DNA from 4 places in the Glutamicibacter sp. AOP5-A2-18 genome. Region 1 is predicted to be linked to each of the others. Evidence: riboswitches for the same ligand, from Rfam matches in the RefSeq annotation. Region 1 holds a riboswitch; each other region holds the start of a gene.
The links. Region 1 has a riboswitch for thiamine pyrophosphate ahead of thiO (glycine oxidase ThiO). Riboswitches for the same ligand answer to the same signal wherever they lie in the genome.
Positions count from the first base shown of each region.

Region 2: it holds a riboswitch for thiamine pyrophosphate, as region 1 does, so the genes downstream of both, ACT3RW_RS13200 (ECF transporter S component) here and thiO (glycine oxidase ThiO) in region 1, are expected to answer to the same signal.
Region 3: it holds a riboswitch for thiamine pyrophosphate, as region 1 does, so the genes downstream of both, thiM (hydroxyethylthiazole kinase) here and thiO (glycine oxidase ThiO) in region 1, are expected to answer to the same signal.
Region 4: it holds a riboswitch for thiamine pyrophosphate, as region 1 does, so the genes downstream of both, thiC (phosphomethylpyrimidine synthase ThiC) here and thiO (glycine oxidase ThiO) in region 1, are expected to answer to the same signal.

Region 1 is NZ_JBQSVW010000001.1:2,368,216-2,373,301, reverse strand. It holds gene ACT3RW_RS11355 (mechanosensitive ion channel) at 1-1,076, shown strand, start outside; gene ACT3RW_RS11350 (GNAT family N-acetyltransferase) at 1,160-1,633, opposite strand; gene ACT3RW_RS11345 (nuclear transport factor 2 family protein) at 1,572-2,135, opposite strand; TPP riboswitch at 2,216-2,320, shown strand; gene thiO (glycine oxidase ThiO) at 2,318-3,445, shown strand; gene thiS (sulfur carrier protein ThiS) at 3,442-3,687, shown strand; gene ACT3RW_RS11330 (thiazole synthase) at 3,690-4,508, shown strand; gene ACT3RW_RS11325 (ThiF family adenylyltransferase) at 4,508-5,086, shown strand, end outside.
Region 2 is NZ_JBQSVW010000001.1:2,749,836-2,754,921, reverse strand. It holds gene ACT3RW_RS13225 (Na+/H+ antiporter subunit D) at 1-222, shown strand, start outside; gene ACT3RW_RS13220 (Na+/H+ antiporter subunit E) at 236-868, shown strand; gene ACT3RW_RS13215 (monovalent cation/H+ antiporter complex subunit F) at 865-1,131, shown strand; gene mnhG (monovalent cation/H(+) antiporter subunit G) at 1,131-1,532, shown strand; gene ACT3RW_RS13205 (DUF4235 domain-containing protein) at 1,621-1,872, opposite strand; TPP riboswitch at 1,947-2,071, shown strand; gene ACT3RW_RS13200 (ECF transporter S component) at 2,137-2,757, shown strand; gene ACT3RW_RS13195 (ATP-binding cassette domain-containing protein) at 2,754-5,081, shown strand; gene ACT3RW_RS13190 (aminodeoxychorismate lyase) at 5,078-5,086, opposite strand, start outside.
Region 3 is NZ_JBQSVW010000001.1:46,184-51,269, reverse strand. It holds gene ACT3RW_RS00255 (hypothetical protein) at 1-972, shown strand, start outside; gene ACT3RW_RS00250 (GntR family transcriptional regulator) at 969-1,334, shown strand; TPP riboswitch at 1,372-1,466, shown strand; gene thiM (hydroxyethylthiazole kinase) at 1,456-2,250, shown strand; gene thiE (thiamine phosphate synthase) at 2,243-2,884, shown strand; gene thiD (bifunctional hydroxymethylpyrimidine kinase/phosphomethylpyrimidine kinase) at 2,881-4,308, shown strand; gene ACT3RW_RS00230 (uracil-xanthine permease family protein) at 4,338-5,086, shown strand, end outside.
Region 4 is NZ_JBQSVW010000001.1:2,597,870-2,602,955, forward strand. It holds gene ACT3RW_RS12495 (ISL3-like element ISPfr2 family transposase) at 1-415, opposite strand, end outside; gene ACT3RW_RS12500 (putative quinol monooxygenase) at 980-1,291, opposite strand; gene ACT3RW_RS12505 (GlxA family transcriptional regulator) at 1,400-2,341, shown strand; tRNA gene ACT3RW_RS12510 (tRNA-Thr) at 2,979-3,050, shown strand; TPP riboswitch at 3,226-3,335, shown strand; gene thiC (phosphomethylpyrimidine synthase ThiC) at 3,331-5,073, shown strand.

The DNA of each region.
Region 1 (5,086 bases):
AAATAGGGCAATCCCTCGGCAAAGTTGCCGGGCTGATTGTCTGGCTCTTTGGCCTCGTCGCTATCCTCCAGGTCTTCTCGCTTTCAGAAGTTCTTTCACCGGTGCAGGGCCTGCTCGGTGGAGTCATGGCATTTATCCCGAATCTGATCGGTGCCGGCTTCATCTTCTTCATTGGCTATGTCATCGCAAATATCGTTCGACAGCTGCTGAATACCGGACTGGGAACGGTGGACTTTAGTGGTCTCGTTCGCAAGCTGACTCCAGCCAACGAACCCGTAGACGAAGTTCAGTCACGCGAAGCTCAGGCGAAGATCGTTGGAATCATCTCCAACATTGTGTTTGCACTGATCCTGCTTGTTGTTGCTATCTCGGCACTGCAGGTCTTGGGTATCGCGGCAATTTCGGATCCTGCCCAACAGATGTTGCAGCTGGTCTTCACCGCCATCCCGCAGGTCATCATGGCCCTTGCACTATTGGCAGTTGGCGTATTGATCGCTAAGTTCGTAGGTCAGCTACTAGAAACCACCCTTCAGGGTGTGGGCACTGACCGTGTAGTTGCTGAGTGGGGCGTAGTCCCAGACGGCAAGAGCGCATCGGGAATCATCGCTGGAATCGTCAAGATCGCCATTATTCTGTTCTTCGGCGTGATGGCAGCACAGATGCTGAACTTCCCAGCAATAACCAACATCCTCAATGAAATTCTGAGCCTTGGTGGCAAGATCCTCTTCGGCGCAGCAATCATCGCGGCAGGTTTTGTTATTGCCAACGTGATCGGCAAGTTCTTGGGTGAAACCACGGCTTCGAAGATCATCCGATACACCGCGATCGCTTTGTTCGTGGCAATGGGCCTGAAGTACATGGGCATCGCTGACTCGATCATCAACATGGCCTTCGGCGCAATTGTTATCGGCGCAGCTCTTGCAGCAGCGCTGGCCTTCGGCCTCGGCGGACGTGACGCAGCGGCTCGTACGCTGAACAAGATTGATACCGACAAGGTGGTCTCCAACGAACCAGGTTCGGTACCGCCGGCTCCGCCAGCACCACCGACGACTCCACCTACGACGCCGGGTATCTAACCACCTAGATCAAAACAGCAGGGACAAATAGAAAGTCGTGGAATCCTTTTAGGATTCCACGACTTTTCTGCGTGTCATTAAACTTACTCAGTTAGGTTCAACGGCAACGGAACTACAGACGACACGGGATCATCACGAAGACGTGCGTAAGTGAAAACATCAATACGCTCACCGTCGATCAGGAATTTGCCCCGCTCAACACCTTCACGCAGAAAACCATTCCTTTCAGCGACGTGCCGGGAGCCTGGGTTATTTGCGCGTAACCCTAATTCCAAGCGGTAGATGTCTTGCTCCTCAAAGAGATAATTCGCCAGGGTAGCCACAGCCCGAGTAGTCAGCGACTGCCCTCTAAATGCCTGATGCATCCAATACCAAATCCATGCATTCTTATTACTTGAATCTAAGGTGCCGCAAACTAAGCCGATCAATCGCCCGTTCTTCGTGATGGCCAACGGACATTGACGTCGCCAATCAGCTAGTAGGGCGCCAACATATTTACGGGCGTTTACGGGCGTTTGCGGGAGTGCTGGCCTCACCTTGACGATGCATTTCTGCATCAGAGGTAAAGGCTTCAAAAACCGCGTCGGCATCTGACACCCTGAGCTTTCGAACGCTAATTTCATCGCCGGTATTTTCTACTTGCGCATTGGTGGTATCGCGTTCTTTGTCGGTTGCCGTTGCGCTCAGTGTTCCTTGGTGAAAGAGCATTTGCCAGCGGCCCTGATCGTGGAACCACAGGGAAGTGCGATGACTTGCCCTGTGACCGAAGGTGGACCACCGGAGCAACACAAGGTTTGTTGACAGTTGTGTACCAACAGGGTCATGAACCTGTCCTGCGCTGCCACCAGAATCCTCAGCGACCAACAATCTAAGAATCTGTTCTCGGTTGTAGGTACGTCCGCTGGCTCCAATCTCACCAAAGTTCTTGTGCAATAGAAGACTCAGCTGGTCAGGGTTGTTGCGAATCGTAGGAGACAGTAGCTGCTGCTCAAACTCAACGATGGTTTCCAACAACGTGGAACCAGCAACCAATTCAGCGGGATACTTCGGAAGCGACATGTTTGTAAGTACATCACAGAAGATGACGGAACAAAGTCCGCCGTAGTTCGCTTTTATGAGCTGGGTCATGCTTATAATCGCAACATCTCCGCGGGAGCCTGAATCGACCAGGCTGAGAGGGCACTGAGCCGACCGCTATACCTGATGCGGGTCATGCCGCCGTAGGAAGGAAGCGTGCGCCTATGCATGTCAACATCGTTGGTGCCGGAATCATCGGCCTAGCCACAGCGTTTGAGCTCAGCTCGCGCGGGCACACTGTCTGCATTATTGATCCTTCACCCGGCCAAGGCGCCAGCCATGCTGCCGCAGGAATGTTGGCGCCGGCAGCAGAAACCGTCTGGGGCCAAGGACCACTGCATCAGATGTTGGCCGCCTCCAACAAGAGCTATCCAGATTTTGTGAACAGGATTCAAGCGATCTCGGGCCAGCGTCCCGACTATCTGACAAGCTCAACCTTGGTGGTAGCGGCAGAACCCGCGGACCGTGAAGCCCTACACGAGCTGGTGGAATTACAAACTTCCTTAGGCCTGTCAGCTCAAAAGCTGTTGCCCAGCCAAGCGCGAAACCTAGAGCCTGCGCTGGCCAGAAACATTGCTGGTGCGGTGCTTTGCGAGGATGATCATCAAATTGACCCTCGCTCGGTGGTACGAATTCTTCTGGAGTATTTCCAGTCGGATCTCGTGCTTGAACAGTGTGTTGAAGTGATCAAGGATGACAAGAATCAAACCACGGCCGTGCTGACGTCTTCAGGTACAAGACTGGAAGCAGAGCAAACAATTCTCTGTACTGCCCTAGGAACGGTTAGGGGAGTTCAACCAGCTCCCGTACGCCCGGTTTATGGTGACATCCTGCGGATCCAAGGCCCACCCGGCCCTGCATTAGTGACCCGAATTATTCGAGGCATCGTGCACAGAGAAAATGTCTATCTGGTTCCGCGCAAAGACGGAAGTCTTGTTCTCGGAGCCAGCGTGCGCGAAGACGGGAATCCACAAGTCAACGTTGGCGCCATGTACAACTTGTTGGATAACGCTCGCAGACTTGTTCCCGGCATCTCTGATTGCTCGCTGAACGAGGTCATTGCCAGAGCTCGTCCTGCAACTGCCGATGACCGCCCGCTAATCGGTCGTATAGATCCAGGGCTGGTGATCTCCACCGGCTATTCACGTCACGGAGTGCTACTCAGCCCGTTGGGATCAACGCTCACCGCTGACCTGACAGAAAACCTGCCGGCCAGTGCGATGCTCAAGGACGTTGACCCGCACCGTTTCCCTACCTACTCATCCGACACACTTTTGGAGCAAAGTTCATGACTTCAATCAGCATCACGGTTAATAACCAACCCGTTCAGGTGGACGCAGGATTGTCCCTGCGTGAATTCATCGCCAGACACATCGGCAAGGAACTCGACAACGATTCCAAAGCCATTGACGGTAGCAAACTTGGACTGGCCGCCGCGGTCAATGGGACAGTGGTGCCGCGCAGCTCATGGAACGGATTTGCAGTGCAGAGCGGACACACAATCGAACTCGTCACGGCAGCACAGGGAGGCTGAACATGGAAGCGCAAGAGATAACAGAACTTAATGCAACCACGGACCCATTTGTTGTTGCTGGACGAACTTTTTCCTCACGCCTGATCCTAGGTACCGGAGGTGCTACCTCGCTGTCCACGCTGGAAAGTGCACTTCAAATTTCCGGGACAGAACTCACCACGGTAGCCATCCGCCATTTTTCAGCATCCGGTTCAGGCAACGTTTATGAGTTGCTGCAACGCAATGATGTGATTGCTTTGCCCAATACCGCTGGATGCTTCACCGCACGCGACGCCGTGCTCACCGCACAGCTGGCCCGCGAAGCGTTAGAAACCAACTGGATCAAGCTGGAAGTCATCGCTGATGAGGACACGCTGCTACCTGATCCATTGGAACTCTATTGGGCCACCGAACAGTTAGTGGCTGATGGCTTTGAGGTTTTTGCCTATACCAATGATGATCCCGCCCTGGCCCAACGCTTGCAGGATGCGGGAGTTGCTGCAATCATGCCTGCTGGCGCACCCATTGGCTCAGGTTTGGGGATCCTGAATCCACACAATATTTCCACCATAGTTTCGCGTTCCAACGTTCCAGTCATTCTTGACGCAGGGGTGGGTACCGCCTCGGATGCGGCGCTTGCCATGGAACTTGGCTGCGATGCAGTACTGCTAGCTAGCGCAGTGACCCGGGCGCACAATGCTCCACTGATGGCCGCCGCAATGCGCGACGGAGTTAAAGCCGGTAGGGCGGCATACTTGGCCGGCCGAATCCCCAAGCGCGATACCGCACTGGCCTCCTCACCTGAAGAAGGCATGATGCAAACGCTGGTCGGTGAGTTCTAATGACTCGCCCTGCATTGTGTGAACCGGCAACGGATTTTGAAGCCGGTGCGCTTGCACGCTACTCGCGACACCTCACACTTCCTGGGGTAGGCGAAGAAGGCCAACGGCGAATCCTCAACGCCAAAGTACTGATCATTGGAGCCGGAGGATTAGGCAGTCCCATCGCCAGTTATCTCATCGCGGCCGGCATTGGACATATAGGGGTGCTAGATGACGATAGTGTTGAAATATCTAATCTTCAGCGTCAGATCATTCATCGTGAAACCGATATTGGTAATCCCAAGGTCCACTCGGTGGCCAGAATAGCTCTAGAACACAACAGCGATGTCAAGGTGGAAGCCATTGATCAGAAGCTGAGCAAAGACAACGCTATTGAACTCTTCACCGACTACGACTTAGTTATCGACGGTAGCGATAACTTCGCCACCAGGTACCTTGCCTCAGACGCAGCAGAAATTACCGGTACGCCATTGATCTGGGGAACGCTGTACCAATTTTCTGGTCAGGTATCGGTTTTTGATCCGCGTACCGGTCCGATGCTGCGGGACCTCTTTCCCGAAATTCCTGATGCTGATTCG
Region 2 (5,086 bases), 380 kb from region 1:
ACTGCTGCTGGTGGAGCGCAAAATCCGGCATTGGGTCTGAAACTGGCCAAGGAGCTTGAAGCCGATTCTTTGCCGTGGGGAATGCGCTATTCCACCGCGTCACTCGTTGTAGCCGGCATTGCGTTGACCGTATTTGCTGGACCAATCTTCGAGTTCTGTGAACGGGTCGCAGCTGAGCTCATTGCTCGCGAACCATATATCAGTGCGATCTTGCCATTGTGATTAGGGGGGGACGATGTCGACTAAAAACCTGAAGCACAGAGATCAGCGTATCCATGATGCGCTTGATACTTCTGGCGTCCGTCACCGGGCAACACTCAAACAGGAATGGCCGCTGCTGGCGTTGCTGATCTTTGTCTGGGCAGCCCTCTGGCAAGACTTCTCGCCGGCGAATCTGATCTTCGGTGTCATCGTTGCGCTGATAATTGTCACGCTCTTCCCGCTGCCGCCGGTGGTCCTTTCGGGCCGTGTGAACGTCTGGTACTGCTTTGAACTGTTTATCTGGTTCATCGGTCAAGTATTTGTGGCAAGTTTCCAAGTGGCACGACTGGCGATCTTCCGGGGAAAGAAAACCCGCAGTGGAGTGATCGCCGTGGAGTTGCGTACCGACTCGGATTTGATTGTCACCGCGGTGGGACATGTACTGACGCTGATTCCTGGATCATTTGTTATCGACGTTGACCGGCGCTCATCAACGCTGTACTTGCACTACATCAACATCGAATCGAGATCCGACATGGAACGGGCCCGCGAAGCGGTGCGCGACATTGAACGTCGAGTGATCATGGCGATGGGTAGCCACGATGAATTTGAAGCAATCAAGCACGAATGCGGTCCAATTCTTGGTCGAGTAGGAGGCAAAAAATGATGACAATCGTGATGTGGATTTGCGGCATCATGCTGGGTCTAGCCACCGTTGCGTGCTTGATCCGCGTTGCCAAGGGCCCCTCGATTCTTGACCGAGTCTTAGCCTTGGACGTGATGCTGCTGATCATTTCCGTGGCGTTGTGCTTGGAAATGGTCTTCAACCGCCACACCGACTACCTGTTGTTTGTCGTTGTTGCGTGCACCTTGGGCTTCATTGGCTCGGTTACGGTGTCGCGGTACGTCTCGGATCAGAGGAACGCCTAATGGAATTGTTCCTCGATATTCTTGTCGCCGTCCTGCTGATCACCGGCTGCCTCATGTCGCTGATTGCCGGTATCGGTCTGCTTTCATTCCCCGACATGCTCACTCGGATGCACGCCGCCACCAAACCGCAAGTACTTGGCTTTCTGCTGATCTTCACCGCGCTAGCAATTCACTTGCGTAGCTGGAGTGTGGTTCCAGTATTGTTCCTGGCTTGGGGGATGCAGCTACTGACCGCTCCCGTATCCGCACATATGATTGGGCGCGCTGGTTACCGAACCAAGCACGCTGCCAAACAATCTCTCTACGCCGATGAACTGAGGCAAGTAGTGGACACGGTATCTGACGCACCGGCCACCGCGTCTGTTGAAGTCTCTAGCGAAGAGTCGAAGGACTCAAAGTAAAACTGAGCAGTGAAAAACTGAGCAGTGTAAAACTGAACAAAACAAAAAGGAACGGCCCACCATTGGTGGGCCGTTCCTTGAGCATTAGCTACTTGCTGAACCGTGCGACAACCTTGTTGGTGCCACGGTCTGCCAAGACCTGGATGGTCGCTGCGACAATCGATGAGAAGATCGCGAATCCGAGCGCCTGACGGAATGAAGCCTCTGCAGCTTCTTCGCTACCCTTGCGGGGAGCCTTATTTCCGGTGACGCCCTTCCACAGCTGATCAACTAGCTTGCTGCCGAGCAAACCGGCGCCAATCGAAATTCCGGTGGTGGCAAGTTTCTGTACTGTGTTCATATTGCCCTCGCTTCAACGTCGTAACTTATCTTTCCTCTGCCCAGCATACCTGCGGTAAGGTGGGGGAGCAGTAATTTTTCCGACAGGGGAGCGTCAGACTTCAAAAAAGAAGTCGCCAAGACGCTGAGAGTGCGATAGATCGCAGACCCTCGAACCTGCTCCGGCTAGTACCGGCGAAGGAAGTCGAGCATCTCGGATGCGGACGGGTGTAGCACTATGCCATCAGTCCGTACATCTCCCCTCCTAAATATAGGAGGACCACCCATGAACCAAGTAGTCGCAAAACAGCGAACCAGCTGGCGCGTTGTCGACATCGTCGTAGCCTCAGTAATCGCCGTAGCCTCAGGAGTGATCTTCTGGGCTTGGAGCGCAGGCATGCCGCTGTTCTCGCTAGCTTTTGTTGCCTTCCCACCTGCCGCTGCACTGCTGACTGGCGTATGGCTCTTCCCAGCGGTACTCGGTGCCCTGATCATCCGCAAACCAGGTGCAGCAGTGTTCTGCGAATTACTGGCAGCCATTATCGAGGCATTGCTGGGATCTCACTACGGTCTGAGCGTCATCGTTTCCGGGCTGGTCCAGGGCCTTGGTGCTGAATTGGTCTTTGCCATCTTCCGCTACCGTAAGTGGAACCTGAGCGTTGCGCTCATTGCAGGTTTTTTCACCGGCATCTTCGCCGGTATTTCCGAAGCCTACATCCTGGCGTACTACGTGGAATACACCTCATCACTAAAGATCTTGCACGTGCTGATCACCGGCGTCTCTGGACTGATCATCGCTGGTCTGCTGTCTTGGCTGGCCACCCGTGGATTGGCTAAGACCGGTGCACTGAGCGCACTGGCTAGCCGCCGTGCTCACCTCGAGTCCGGGAAACTGGACGCCAAATGAGTTCGCTGGCTAACCGTGGCGCTGACGCTCAAACTCGGCGGGGCGCCGAGATTTCTGCGCGTGGTTTTAGCTGGCAGCATGCCGAAAGAACAACTCCCGCGGTTTCCGGTTTAGACCTTAATATTCAGGCCGGCCAGAAAGTACTTCTTGTTGGTCCTTCCGGTGCGGGAAAGTCGACCTTGCTACATGCTCTGGCGGGGTTGTTGGAAGTCGACGAGTCGCAGCAAATGCGTGGCGAGCTACTCATTGACGGGGCTGATGCCTTTGCTCGCCAACGCCCGGTTGGGCTGATGCAGCAAGACCCGGAGACCCAAGTGGTGCAGAGCCGGGTAGCTGATGATGTCGCCTTCGGGGCCGAGAATCTTGCTGTAGCTCCCGAGGTGATCCGTGAGCGCATCCCAGAAGTATTGGACGCTGTAGGTCTAGGCATGCTCTCCTTTGACCACCGGACCCAAGAACTATCCGGAGGACAGAAACAGCGACTGGCTCTGGCCGGTATCTTGGCCATGCAGCCAGGATTGATGCTCCTTGATGAGCCGACCGCCAACGTGGACCCAGAGGGGATCGGTCCCTTGCGCGATGCCGTGCTTAATGCGGCACAGCTCAGCGGGGCCACCGTGCTGGTAGTTGAACACCGGTTGGAAGTCTGGGCCCAGCACATGGACCGCATCATCGTCCTTGAGCCAGGTGGCGGAGTAGCCCATGATCTGAGCCCGCAACAGCTCATGGAGGATCAGCAGCTTCGCGCTGAACTCGCTTCGGCCGGTCTGTGGGTTCCCGGCTACCTGCCACAAATCCAACAAGTGACACTCCAGCCGGGAGGAACCTTGCTGGAGGCCAAAGACTTGGTGTGCGCCCGAGCTGAGCAAGCACCGCGCACCCGCCCGGTTAACCTACAAGTCCGCGCAGGCACCGCAACGGTCATCCGTGGTGAAAACGGTGCAGGTAAATCCACCTTGGCACTCACCGTTGGTGGCTTGCTCGCTCCTGTCGCAGGACAGCTTGATGCAAGCGAGCAGCTAGCCAATGGTCTTGGCAGCTCACCGTTTAGCTGGAAAGCTGGTGCGCTGATTGGTCGGATCGGTTCAGTGTTCCAAGAACCTGAGCACCAATTTGTGGCGCAAACCGTCCGTGAAGAACTAGCTTTTGCTCCGTTAAGAGCCAAAGCCAGTGGCGGGCGAGAACTGAAATACGAGCCGGAACAAGTTGAGCAGTTAGTGCAGTCACTGCTGGTGCGCTTGGGTCTGGAACATCTTGCTGACGCAAACCCATTCACGCTCTCCGGAGGAGAGAAACGTCGGCTATCCGTAGGCACCGTGTTAGCCGCTTCTCCAGACGTATTGATCCTTGACGAACCAACCTTCGGACAGGATGCCAATACGTGGCGTGAATTAGCGCAGCTGCTGGTTGCTCAGTTGGAACAGGACACCGCGATCATTGCGGTGACTCACGATGAACATTTGGCCAGCGTCTTGCAGGCTGAGCAGATTCATCTAGCTGCACTGCCAAGCGGCGACGTGGCCAAGCCTAAGGGACCGGTACTGGATGCTCCGGTGGGCGATAGCTGGCTAGCTAAGATCAACCCGTTAGCCAAGCTGGGCGCCGTGGCTGCCGCAACGTTGCCTTTGATCAGTACATTGGATGCAGTCTCGGCTTTGGTGATCATTGTTGCCAGCGTTGTGTTGTTCCCACTGGCCGGTCTCAGTCCGCTGAAGTTCCTCAAACGGGCGTGGCCGCTGCTACTGGCAGGGCTTTTTGCTGCGTGGGGTATTGCACTGGTTGGCCAAGATAGTGGCGCAGTCTATGCGCAGCTTGGACTGTTCAGTATTACCGAGGGTTCGCTGCAGGGCGGTATTGCCACCGGGCTGCGGGCCTTCGCCTTGGCGATTCCATGCATCTTGTTGTTGGCCACCACCAACCCGAGTGATCTGGGCGGGGCACTGTCTCAACAGCTTAAGGTCCCGCATCGTTTTGTGCTCGGCGCATTAGCCGGAATGCGATTGCTGGGACTGATGATTGAGGAATTTACTACGTTGACCTTGGCCCGTCGGGCTCGTGGTGTCGGAAACTTCGGCACCCTCGCTGCGCGGATTGGCGCGAAACTTGGTCAGAGCCTGGCCTTGCTGGTTCAGGCCATTCGCCGTGCCGGTCGTTTGGCAACCACCATGGAAGCTAAAGGCTTTGGTACGGCCAAACGGACCTGGATCCGCACGGCCACCTTCACCCGGACCGACGCCGCGGTACTTATCGCGGGCATCGTCCTGGGTGCTGCAGCTGTAGGTGCGGCCCTGTGGGCCGGCACCTACAACCTTGTGTGGAGTTAGCGAAT
Region 3 (5,086 bases), 2.3 Mb from region 1:
GTTTTACTGGCCACTGCCGTGATCAGTGCAATCATCCTCAAACGCAGGCCCTTAGCCGGGATCTCCGCAACCCAAAACCAAGAACTACGCTCAATTTGGCTCAACCGGTTGCTACGAAATTGTGGTTGGCTGCTGACCAACATCATCGGTGCCGCAATCACCTACGCCGATCCGGTTCTGAGTTCCGGGTGGAACAAGGTGTCCATGTTTGCCGTCTTGGCTTTGGGCTTCGTGCTATTCGTCTGGGCTCCAAAGCATGCCGCACCGGAGGCCAATAGCCTGCGTAGCACCGCCTTCGCCCGGATGCGCAGCCACACGCTATCCGTTTCCTATTTTGCGAATACGTTCTTGATTATCGCCGCGTTGATTATCTGGCTTGCGGCCAGTGAACTCGTTGACCAAACGCCAGAGCCATTCGGTGAAGCCGGGGCCCGTGCTGTTGGCGCTTCCTTTGCGCTGCCATGGTCAGCGGCGGCGGTAGTCCTGTACCTAGTAATCTCTGCCGGCTTCGCGCTCTATGCACATTCACGAGCAAAGCTGGGGGCACTTTCTGAACCGAAGAGCCAAAATCTTCCGGTTTGGGTGTACACGATTGCAGCGCTGTTCATCGTCAGCGGGAGCATCTTGCTTTACGCCCCACAAACACTGAGCCCAGGGGCACAACAGCTACTCTCGCCATGGGTCACCTCGGCAATAATCGTGGGAACGTTGGTAGCCGCGGCCGGTTACTTCTGGTGGATCCGCCATTGCGCAGTCCCCTGGGACCTCACGGACGAACAGGAAATCTGGTATCGGCAAATCTTGGAGTTCCGAGCCTTACGAGTGCTCTGCAGTGCGTATTTCCTCTTGCCGGGCTTGGTCTCTTCCGATGAGCCAGCGGTGCTAGCCATAGGCATTGGGCTCTTCTGCATCCCAGCCTTACTAGTGGTCAATCGCCCGAAGGCGCGCCTGACCACGAGCGTGCGCGCATGAGCACCCAGATCACGGTAGATCTTGAGGCGGCTACCGCTCCTTATGAGCAGATCCGTTCGCAGATCGCGTCGCTGATTAACCTCGGCGAATTAGTGGCAGGTAGCAAGCTACCCACGGTCAGGGCGTTGGCCACAGATCTTGGGGTAGCTGCCGGAACAGTCGCTCGTGCCTACAAAGAGCTGGAAGCCGAAGGGCTCATTTCTTCAAGACGCAGGGCCGGCACGATAGTTAATGAACGCGCTACCCCCATCGAAGAGCATGAAGATCTGGTGGCGGCCGTAGACCACCTTTGGAAGCTAGCAGCAGCGCAACATGTCGATGCGGCGACACTTAAAGCGTTAGTGGCGAGACGTGAACGTTAAGAATTTGTTCTAGGCATTGCCACTGCGTACGCTCTAGATCAGTGACACGGGGTGTCGGAGAAGCCGACTGAGATGAAACCCGTCGAACCTGATCTAGTTCACGCTAGCGGAGGGATGTCGCATGACTCTGCCTACCGTTGCCCAAAAATACCGGCAACACTCCCCTTTAGTTTTTTGCCTGACGAATACCGTCGTCACCAATTTCACCGCCAATGTCCTACTGGCTTCCGGCGCTTCACCAGCCATGACTAATCTGCCTGGCGAAGCTGGCGGGTTTGCTGCCTTGGCTTCTGCAGTGCTGGTGAATCTAGGCACGCCAAGCACCGAGCAAATGGTGGCCATGGAGGAAGCGGTGCTCTCGGCGAGCGCAGCAGGCACCCCGTGGATATTGGATCCTGTGGCTGTCGGCGCCCTGTCGGTACGCACCGACTTCGCCCGACGCATAGTTCAAGAACATCCCACCTTGATCCGTGGAAACGCTTCGGAAATCCTCGCCTTGGCGGGCAAGGATGCCAGTGGCCGTGGTGTTGATGCGGCAGATACCGTGCAGGCTGCCCTCGATGCAGGACGCGAACTGGCGCAAGAACACGGCTGCGTTGTTGCTATCTCCGGCGAAGCCGATGCGATCATCGACGCTACCCGTACTGTACTGGTACACACTAACGGTATCGGGCTGACCAGAATCACCGGTGGCGGATGCGCACTAGGTGCCTTTAACGCTGGAATGCTCGCGGTGCACGAGGACCCCTTTGAAGCATCCATCGCCGCCCACGGTTTTTACGGTCTGGCCGCCGAAAAGGCACTGGCCGCAAGCACCGGACCGGGAAGCTTTGCGGTGGCGTTCCTTGATGCGCTAGCCGCCACGGAACCTGAAGAATTACAGACTTTGAAGTACGAGGAACTGAACCATGGATAATATCGGCGCCTACCTAGTAGCCAACACCGCCAGCTGCACTCCACGCACCACCCTGGAAGTCATCCAAGGAGCAGTAGCCGGCGGCATCGAATGGATTCAGCTGCGGGCCAAGGATGAGTCTGCCCGCGAATTCTTCGAACTGTCCTGCGCTGCAGCCCAACTAACCAAGGGCAAAGCCAAACTATTGATCAATGACCGGATTGACGTCTTCTTAGCTGCTCGCGCGGCCGGAGCTGCGGTCAACGGTATCCATATCGGGCAAAAAGACATTCCGGTGCGACTTGCCCGTGAGATTATCGGCGAAGGCATCATCGGTTTGAGCGCTTCCACCGATGAACAACTGGCCCAGGCGAATCTCGACGCGGAGGTCATCGACTATCTGGGTGTTGGTGCAGTGCGTGCCACTCCTACCAAAAAGGATCACCCAACCCCGTTGGGTCTTGACGGTTTTATCCGTGCAGCATCCTTGACCGAACTACCGTGTGTAGCCATCGGCGCCATTACCGCTCAGGACGCAGCTGCGATTCGCGCTGGCGGAGGGTCGGGCCTAGCGGTGGTTCGTGCCATCTGTAATGCCGAGGATCCGCAAACGGCCAGCGAGCAGCTCGTTTCAGCTTGGACGGTGGCACAGTGAAAAATATTCTCTCTATCGCCGGCTCTGATCCTTCCGGTGGTGCCGGTATCCAGGCGGATCTAAAAGCCATTGCCGCTAACGGTGGTTATGGCATGTGCGTGATTACGGCATTAACCGCGCAGAACACCCAAGGGGTCAGCGCAGTACAAGCCATTGATGGTGACTTTGTCCTAGCCCAGTTGGAATCCGTTAGCGCTGATATACAGATTGACGCCATCAAGATTGGCATGCTGGCCAATGCTGAAGTAATCCGCGCGGTCAGTAGTTGGCTGGATACCGTAGATGCGCCGGTCGTTCTAGATCCGGTGATGGTAGCCACGAGCGGAGACCGATTACTAGAAGATGAGTCGGCACTCGATTCACTGCTGGACCGCGCCTGCGTCATCACCCCTAACCTGCTCGAGCTCGCAAGCTTGCTACGCGAGGCTGCTGCCACACAATGGCCACAAGTCCTAGAGCAGGCACAGCGACTGGCCGCCAAGCACGACGTTCTGGTTTTGGCCAAGGGCGGGCACCTGGCTGGAGACCTCTGCCCTGATGCGCTAGTTAGTTCCACTGGAGTGCTGGCCGAGTTCAGCAGTCCAAGACACCAGACCAAAAACACCCACGGCACCGGCTGCACCCTCTCCAGCGCCTTGGCCACTATCTACGCCACAGACGGTGACTGGATACAGGCTCTTGAGAAGTCCAAGGCCTATCTGGTGCGCGCTATCGGCGCAGCCGACCAACTCACTGTGGGTAGCGGGCATGGCCCGGTGAATCACTTTGTGGACTTCTTCAGCGAAGCAGATCCCATGCAAGAGTGGTGGCAGCAAATTGATGGACTACGCGGGTCTATCGATGGGCTGGAATTCATCACCCAGTTATCCGATGGCACATTGGCCTCAGCAGACTTTGAGTACTACCTGTCCCAAGATGCCTTCTACCTTCAGCGTTACGCTCAGGTATTGGCCGAGGCCAGTGCCTTGGCCCCAGATCTCGAAGCGCAACGCTTCTGGGCTAGCTCAGCCAGTGCAATCTTGGAAGGTGAATTGCAGCTGCATCGCAGTTACCTCGCTGAAGGTACCGCGAACCCCAGTGCGATCACGCTGAACTATGTGAACCACCTGGCGGCGTCCAAACAAAGCTACGGGGAACTGATTGCCGCAATCCTCCCCTGCTACTGGCTATATCAAGACATTGGCAAGCGCCTAGCCGCAGCCAATCACGATCAACACCCCTTTGAAAAGTGGTTGAGCACCTACGCATCAGAAGAATTCGACCTAGCTACCGAGCAGGCCATCAACATGGTGCGCATGGCGTGGAAGCAGTCTGATGGTGCTCTGCGTGAGCGGATGAGGGTGGCATTTGTGCGATCTTCAGAACATGAGTTGGCCTTCTTCGATCAAGCACGACAGAACCGAGTAGAATTTTCTACGGTCTGAAACGCGCGGGCCACGATCTGGAGGATTGTATGAGCTGGAGCATTCACGGCAACGGAAAGACCATCAACCCGGGCGAAGTTGTCGCCCCGGAAGAACGGTTGCACTGGCCACAAACCATTTCCATTGGTGCCCAGCACATCCTGGCGATGTTTGGCTCCAGCATTCTGGTGCCAACCCTCACCGGCTTCCCGGTCACCACTACCTTGCTGTTTACCGGCTTGGCCACCATCATCTTCTTGCTGATGACCAAGAACAAGGTACCTAGCTACCTTGGCTCATCCTTCGCGATGATCGCTCCGGTCATTTCCACCACCCAGTCGCACAGCATGGCTGGTGCCCTTGGCGGCATCGTCATGACTGGCGCGTTGCTCTTTGTGGTGGGCCTGATTGTGCAGGCTACTGGTACCGGGTGGATCCACGCTTTGATGCCACCGGTAGTTATGGGCACCATCGTTGCGCTGATTGGCTTGAACCTCGCCAGCGCTACCTTGGCACCGATGACCGATTTCCCGCTGACTACATTCTTGACGGTGATTTTCACGGTACTGGCTACCGTGGCCTTCAAGGGTCTACTTGGACGCCTGTCGATTCTGGTTGGTTTGGTTCTTGGCTACCTGTTGGCATTGGTCCAGGGCCAGGTTGATTTCAGTGCCGTGGGTGAGGCGAGCTGGGTTGGTCTGCCACAGTTCACGACCCCAACTTTCCATCTTGATACCGCATTGATGTTCCTGCCGGCTGTTTTTGTGCTGATTGCCGAGAACATCGGGCACGTACGCAC
Region 4 (5,086 bases), 230 kb from region 1:
CGACCCCGAGTCCCTCGGCGACACGGGCGACGGTGAGGTGTGCGACCACGATCCCTTCCAGCGCCCACCGCAGCCCGGTGCGCGAGAGCTTCGCGCGTGGCTCCGCCGCGGCGCTGGTGTCTTGGCGCCACACGTGTCCGCAGTCGGCACAGCGGTAGCGGCGCACTACAACTTCCAGCACGGTCGGTCGCCAGCCCAGCGGCTCGTGGGCCAACCGCCGGATCACGGTGTCACGAGCAGCGCCTTCGCTGCCGCACCGTCGGCACCACTGATCTGGTTCCACCACGCGGCACGCGAGGACCGCACGATCCGGTTCAAGTCGTTGTCCGGTCACGCTCAGACCGAGGCCGTCGAGTCGAGCGAAGGCGGTCAGGTCAGGGCTGCCGAAGCCGGCCGGCGGGGTAGCGTCGGACACGTCGAGGTCTTTCGGATGGATGGCGTAGGAACCTCCGTCGTCGGGAGACCTCGACGTCTATCTGCGGACCGACGCGCCCGGCCGACCTACACCGTCATCTGAGAAGACCCCTGAAACGTCTTCGACGACGACGGGACCTGCGAGGAGGAGGGCGCGGTGAGCTAAAGGAATGGAGCTTACTCGGCTTCGACGCCGCCGCAAGCTCCGGTGAAACGGTCGGTACTGGTCGGTCGTCGTCGGTCACCACCGGATGGCGGCGTCCCCCACGCTCGGCGTTTGCGCAGGTCAGCGGCTCGTTCGCCCAGTGGGCGCATCAAGTGATAGACGCAAAGCCGACGTGATTCGGTCGTCGGTTCGATTCCGACAGGCGGCTCCGGCGAACAGCCCCTGACCTGCGGAAACGCAGGGCAGGGGCTGTTCGGTTCTGGTGGTCGCGCGATGCGCTGGCCTCACGGCTCTGCCCGACACCGACGTCGCTCTCCTCTGCGACGGACCCCTCGCAGGCTGAGCGCTCGCGACCTGGCGACGGCTCGGCGGGGCGCGATGGTCTCGTGCGTTGGCGGACTACGGGAGCTTGGACGCGAGGACGTCGGCCGCCAGGATCTCGGGTGCTGCGCCGAGGAGGTGCTGGTTGGCCATCAGGGCTGCGACGATGGCGCCGTTGGCGTGGGCGTCGCGAGCGGCCTCGTCGGGGAATGCATCGAAGATCCAGAAGGTGTCGGCGTGGGTCCTGACCGCGAACCAGACAATCGTTCCTACTTCTTCGTTGGCGAGCGCGACAGCGCCGGTGAGCAGATCGGCGAGCGCGTCGTGCTGTCCATCGGCCGCGACGATCTTGGCGACGAAGGCATACGGAAGTGATGCGGGTGTGGACATGAGGGGTTCTCCTAGGTGTCGAGGTTTCTTGGTGAAGCGAGTTCAGTCTATGACGAAAAAGGGCATGTGAGAAGTGGCGTATACGGCAGTATTGCTATTGTTTACGTCATGCGTATTGGACTGATCGCGATCGACGGCTGCTTCGGTTCGGCTATCGCGTCGATCATCGACATCGTGCGGGTGGCCGACGGAGCCCGCGGCGATGTCGACCCGCGGATCGACCCGATCGAACTCGCCATCCTCGGACCGAAACGGCGAGTGACCACGACGGCATCGATGACCCTGTCGGTGGACCACCCGCTGTCGGAGTCCGGAGAGTTCGACGTGGTCGTCGTCCCTGCGCTTGGAACCCTTACGGCCGCCGCTACCAACGACGCCCTCCAGAGCCGAGATGCTCGTTCGGTCATCGCCTCGCTCGGGCGCCTCGACGAGGCGACCACCCGGATCGCCGCGGCGTGCACCGGCGTGTTCGCCGTCGCCGAGACCGGACGGATGCATCATCGGCGGGCGACGACCAGCTGGTTCCTGGGGCCGGAGTTCCTGAAGCGCTATCCGACCGTCGCCCTCGATCTCGACACCATGGTCGTGGTCGACGGGAACCTCGTCACCGCCGGCGCCGCCTTCGCCCACATCGACCTCGCGCTCTCACTCGTGCGATCGATCAGCCCCGACCTGGCCCAACATGTCGCCAAGCTCCTCATCATCGACGAGCGTCCGTCGCAGGCTGCCTTCGTCGCCTACGAACATCTCCGGCACGAGGACCCGATCGTCGTCGAGTTCGAACGCTTCGTGCGCGCCCGCCTGGACGAACCGTTCAACGTCGCCTTCGTCGCGCAGTCGCTCGGCACCAGCCGGCGCACCCTCGAACGACGAGTCCGTGCGGCGCTCAACCTCACTCCGCTCGGCTTCGTCCAACGGCTTCGCATCGAACGAGCTCGGCACCTCTCAGCAACCACGGACCTCACCTCCGCCGAGATCGCGCTACGGGTCGGCTACGCGAACGCCGAGACTCTGCGCTCCCTCCTGCGCAGGGAGCGACGCCGTTCCTGACCTATCGCCATGCCTTAGAACCACCTCTCAGCACGTCGCGTCGACGCTCCTGCGTCGCCTCTGGACGCCCCACTCGACACGCCCGCAGCACAGGCCATGCGACGTGCCCCGGCTTCCCGGACGGTCGGGGTTGGGTGGCTATGATGTCGCTGCGTTCTCGTCGAGAGGATCAGCAGACCCGATCAGGGTCGATTGGGATGAGACGCGAAGGCGGTCAGGTCAGGGCGGCCGAAGCCGGCCGGCGGGGTAGCGTCGGACACGTCGAGGTCTTTCGGATGGATGGCGTAGGAACCTCCATCGTCGGGAGACCTCGACGTCTATCTGCGGACCGACGCGCCCGGCCGACCTACACCCTCATCTGGGAAGAGCCACTTTCCTGCCGCTTGAGTCAGTGAAAATCACTTTTCCAACAACAAAACATCCGTACATCTTGATGCTTCGCAGTCAAAAGAGGCAAATATCAACATGTGCGAGGTCTGCCATTTTTCGCGGCGCAGACTACCCGCGTTCAGAACACCATCGAGCAACCGATCCCCTGGCGCGTTTTTCCTACTTGAGTAGGGGTCTTGTGACGTCAGCTACAAACTCGTTACGGATTTTGAAATCGCCAAAAACCTGTGTAGAGTATTTACTCGTTGCCCCCTTAGCTCAGTGGTAGAGCGCGTTCTTGGTAAGAACGAGGTCGCCGGATCGATTCCGGCAGGGGGCTCGAAATAAGAGAGACAATCTGCATTCAGACTGTCTCTCTTTTCGTCTATCTGGACTTATTTTCTTGGGCCCCGCTGCCACTTCGCTTCGCCCCCATCTTCCACTTCCAACGCTCAGACCTAGCGTCAAATTTTGGCGCCCATTCTTGTGCGCCGATTTTTTCATGCTAGTGTCGTCTCCGACCACACGGGAGCCCCATGGCAAGGGCTGAGATCGGGCTATCGCCGTCCGCGACCGTTGAACCTGTCCGGGTAATGCCGGCGAAGGAAGTGAGTTTCTCAATGGAACAATTTGAACAACATCCTGCCCACTCTCTCGCGTTCCGCGAATCGGAAGGGATCTCAGTTCCCGTCACGCAAATTCAACTTGCGGACTCCCCCAACGGCCAGCCAAATGAACCGCTACGGGTGTATCGCACCAGTGGTCCAGGTAGCGAACCAACTCAGGGACTGAATCCTTTTCGGGAACCGTGGATCATGGAACGAGCAGACGTTGCGGTCTATGAAGGCCGCGAACGCAATCTGCACGATGACGGGCGCTCAGCGGTCCGCCGAGGAACTGCCAGCGATGAATGGGCCGGACGCACGGCGCCACCACTACGTGCAGTTCAGGGGGCCACAGTAACCCAAATGCACTACGCACGAGCTGGGGTGATCACCCCTGAAATGCGATATGTGGCGGTTCGCGAAGAGTGCGATGTAGAACTGGTCCGCAGCGAGCTGGCGGCCGGGCGAGCAATCATTCCGTCCAATATCAATCACCCGGAATCTGAACCGATGATTATCGGCAAAGCCTTCTTGGTGAAAATCAATGCAAATATCGGCAACTCTGCGGTGACCAGCTCGATTGCTGAAGAAGTATCCAAGCTGCAGTGGGCCGCCAAATGGGGTGCAGACACCGTCATGGATCTATCCACCGGTGATGACATCCACACCACTCGTGAGTGGATCATCCGCAATTCACCGGTGCCCATCGGAACGGTGCCCATCTACCAAGCCTTGGAAAAGGTCAATGGCGAAGCCAACGCACTGACCTGGGAGATCTTCCGCGATACCGTCATTGAACAGTGTGAGCAGGGCGTGGACTATATGACCATTCACGCTGGCGTGCTCTTGCGTTATGTTCCTTTGACTGCCAACCGGGTTACCGGCATTGTCTCGCGCGGTGGGTCCATCATGGCCGGCTGGTGCTTGGCACATCACGAAGAGAATTTCTTGTACACGCACTTTGATGAGCTCTGCGAAATCTTCGCACAGTACGACGTTGCTTTCTCACTGGGTGACGGGCTTCGTCCCGGCTCCATTGCTGATGCCAATGACGCCGCGCAGTTCGCTGAGCTAGATACCCTAGCTGAGCTGACCAAGCGGGCCTGGAGGTACGACGTACAGGTCATGGTTGAGGGACCGGGACATATTCCATTCCATAAGGTCCGGGAGAATGTTGAACGCCAGCAGGAGTTGTGTGATGGTGCGCCCTTCTACACACTGGGCCCACTGGTTACCGATATCGCTCCGGGCTATGACCACATCACCAGCGCCATCGGCGCTACGGAGATCGCTCGATATGGCACAGCCATGCTTTGTTATGTCACACCCAAGGAACATCTGGGATTGCCTAACCGTGACGATGTAAAGACCGGTGTTATCACTTACAAGATTGCAGCTCACGCCGCCGACTTAGCCAAGGGGCACCCGGGTGCCAGTGCGCGCGATGATGCGCTGAGTAAGGCACGCTTTGAGTTCCGCTGGAATGACCAGTTCTCGCTGAGTTTAGATCCCGTCACGGCTCAAGAATTCCATGACGAGACTTTGCCCGCAGAACCAGCCAAGACCGCACACTTCTGCTCGATGTGTGGACCAAAATTCTGTTCCATGCGGATCTCCCAAGATATACGTGATGAATACGGTTCTGCGGAGGCTCAAGCGGCGTTGGCAGGCATGGCAGAAAAGAGTAGAGAGTTCTTGGAGAGCGGCGGGAAAGTTTATCTAGGAGATGAGATTCCGGTAGGCAGCGCAGCCCAGTAATAGCTGGCTGCTG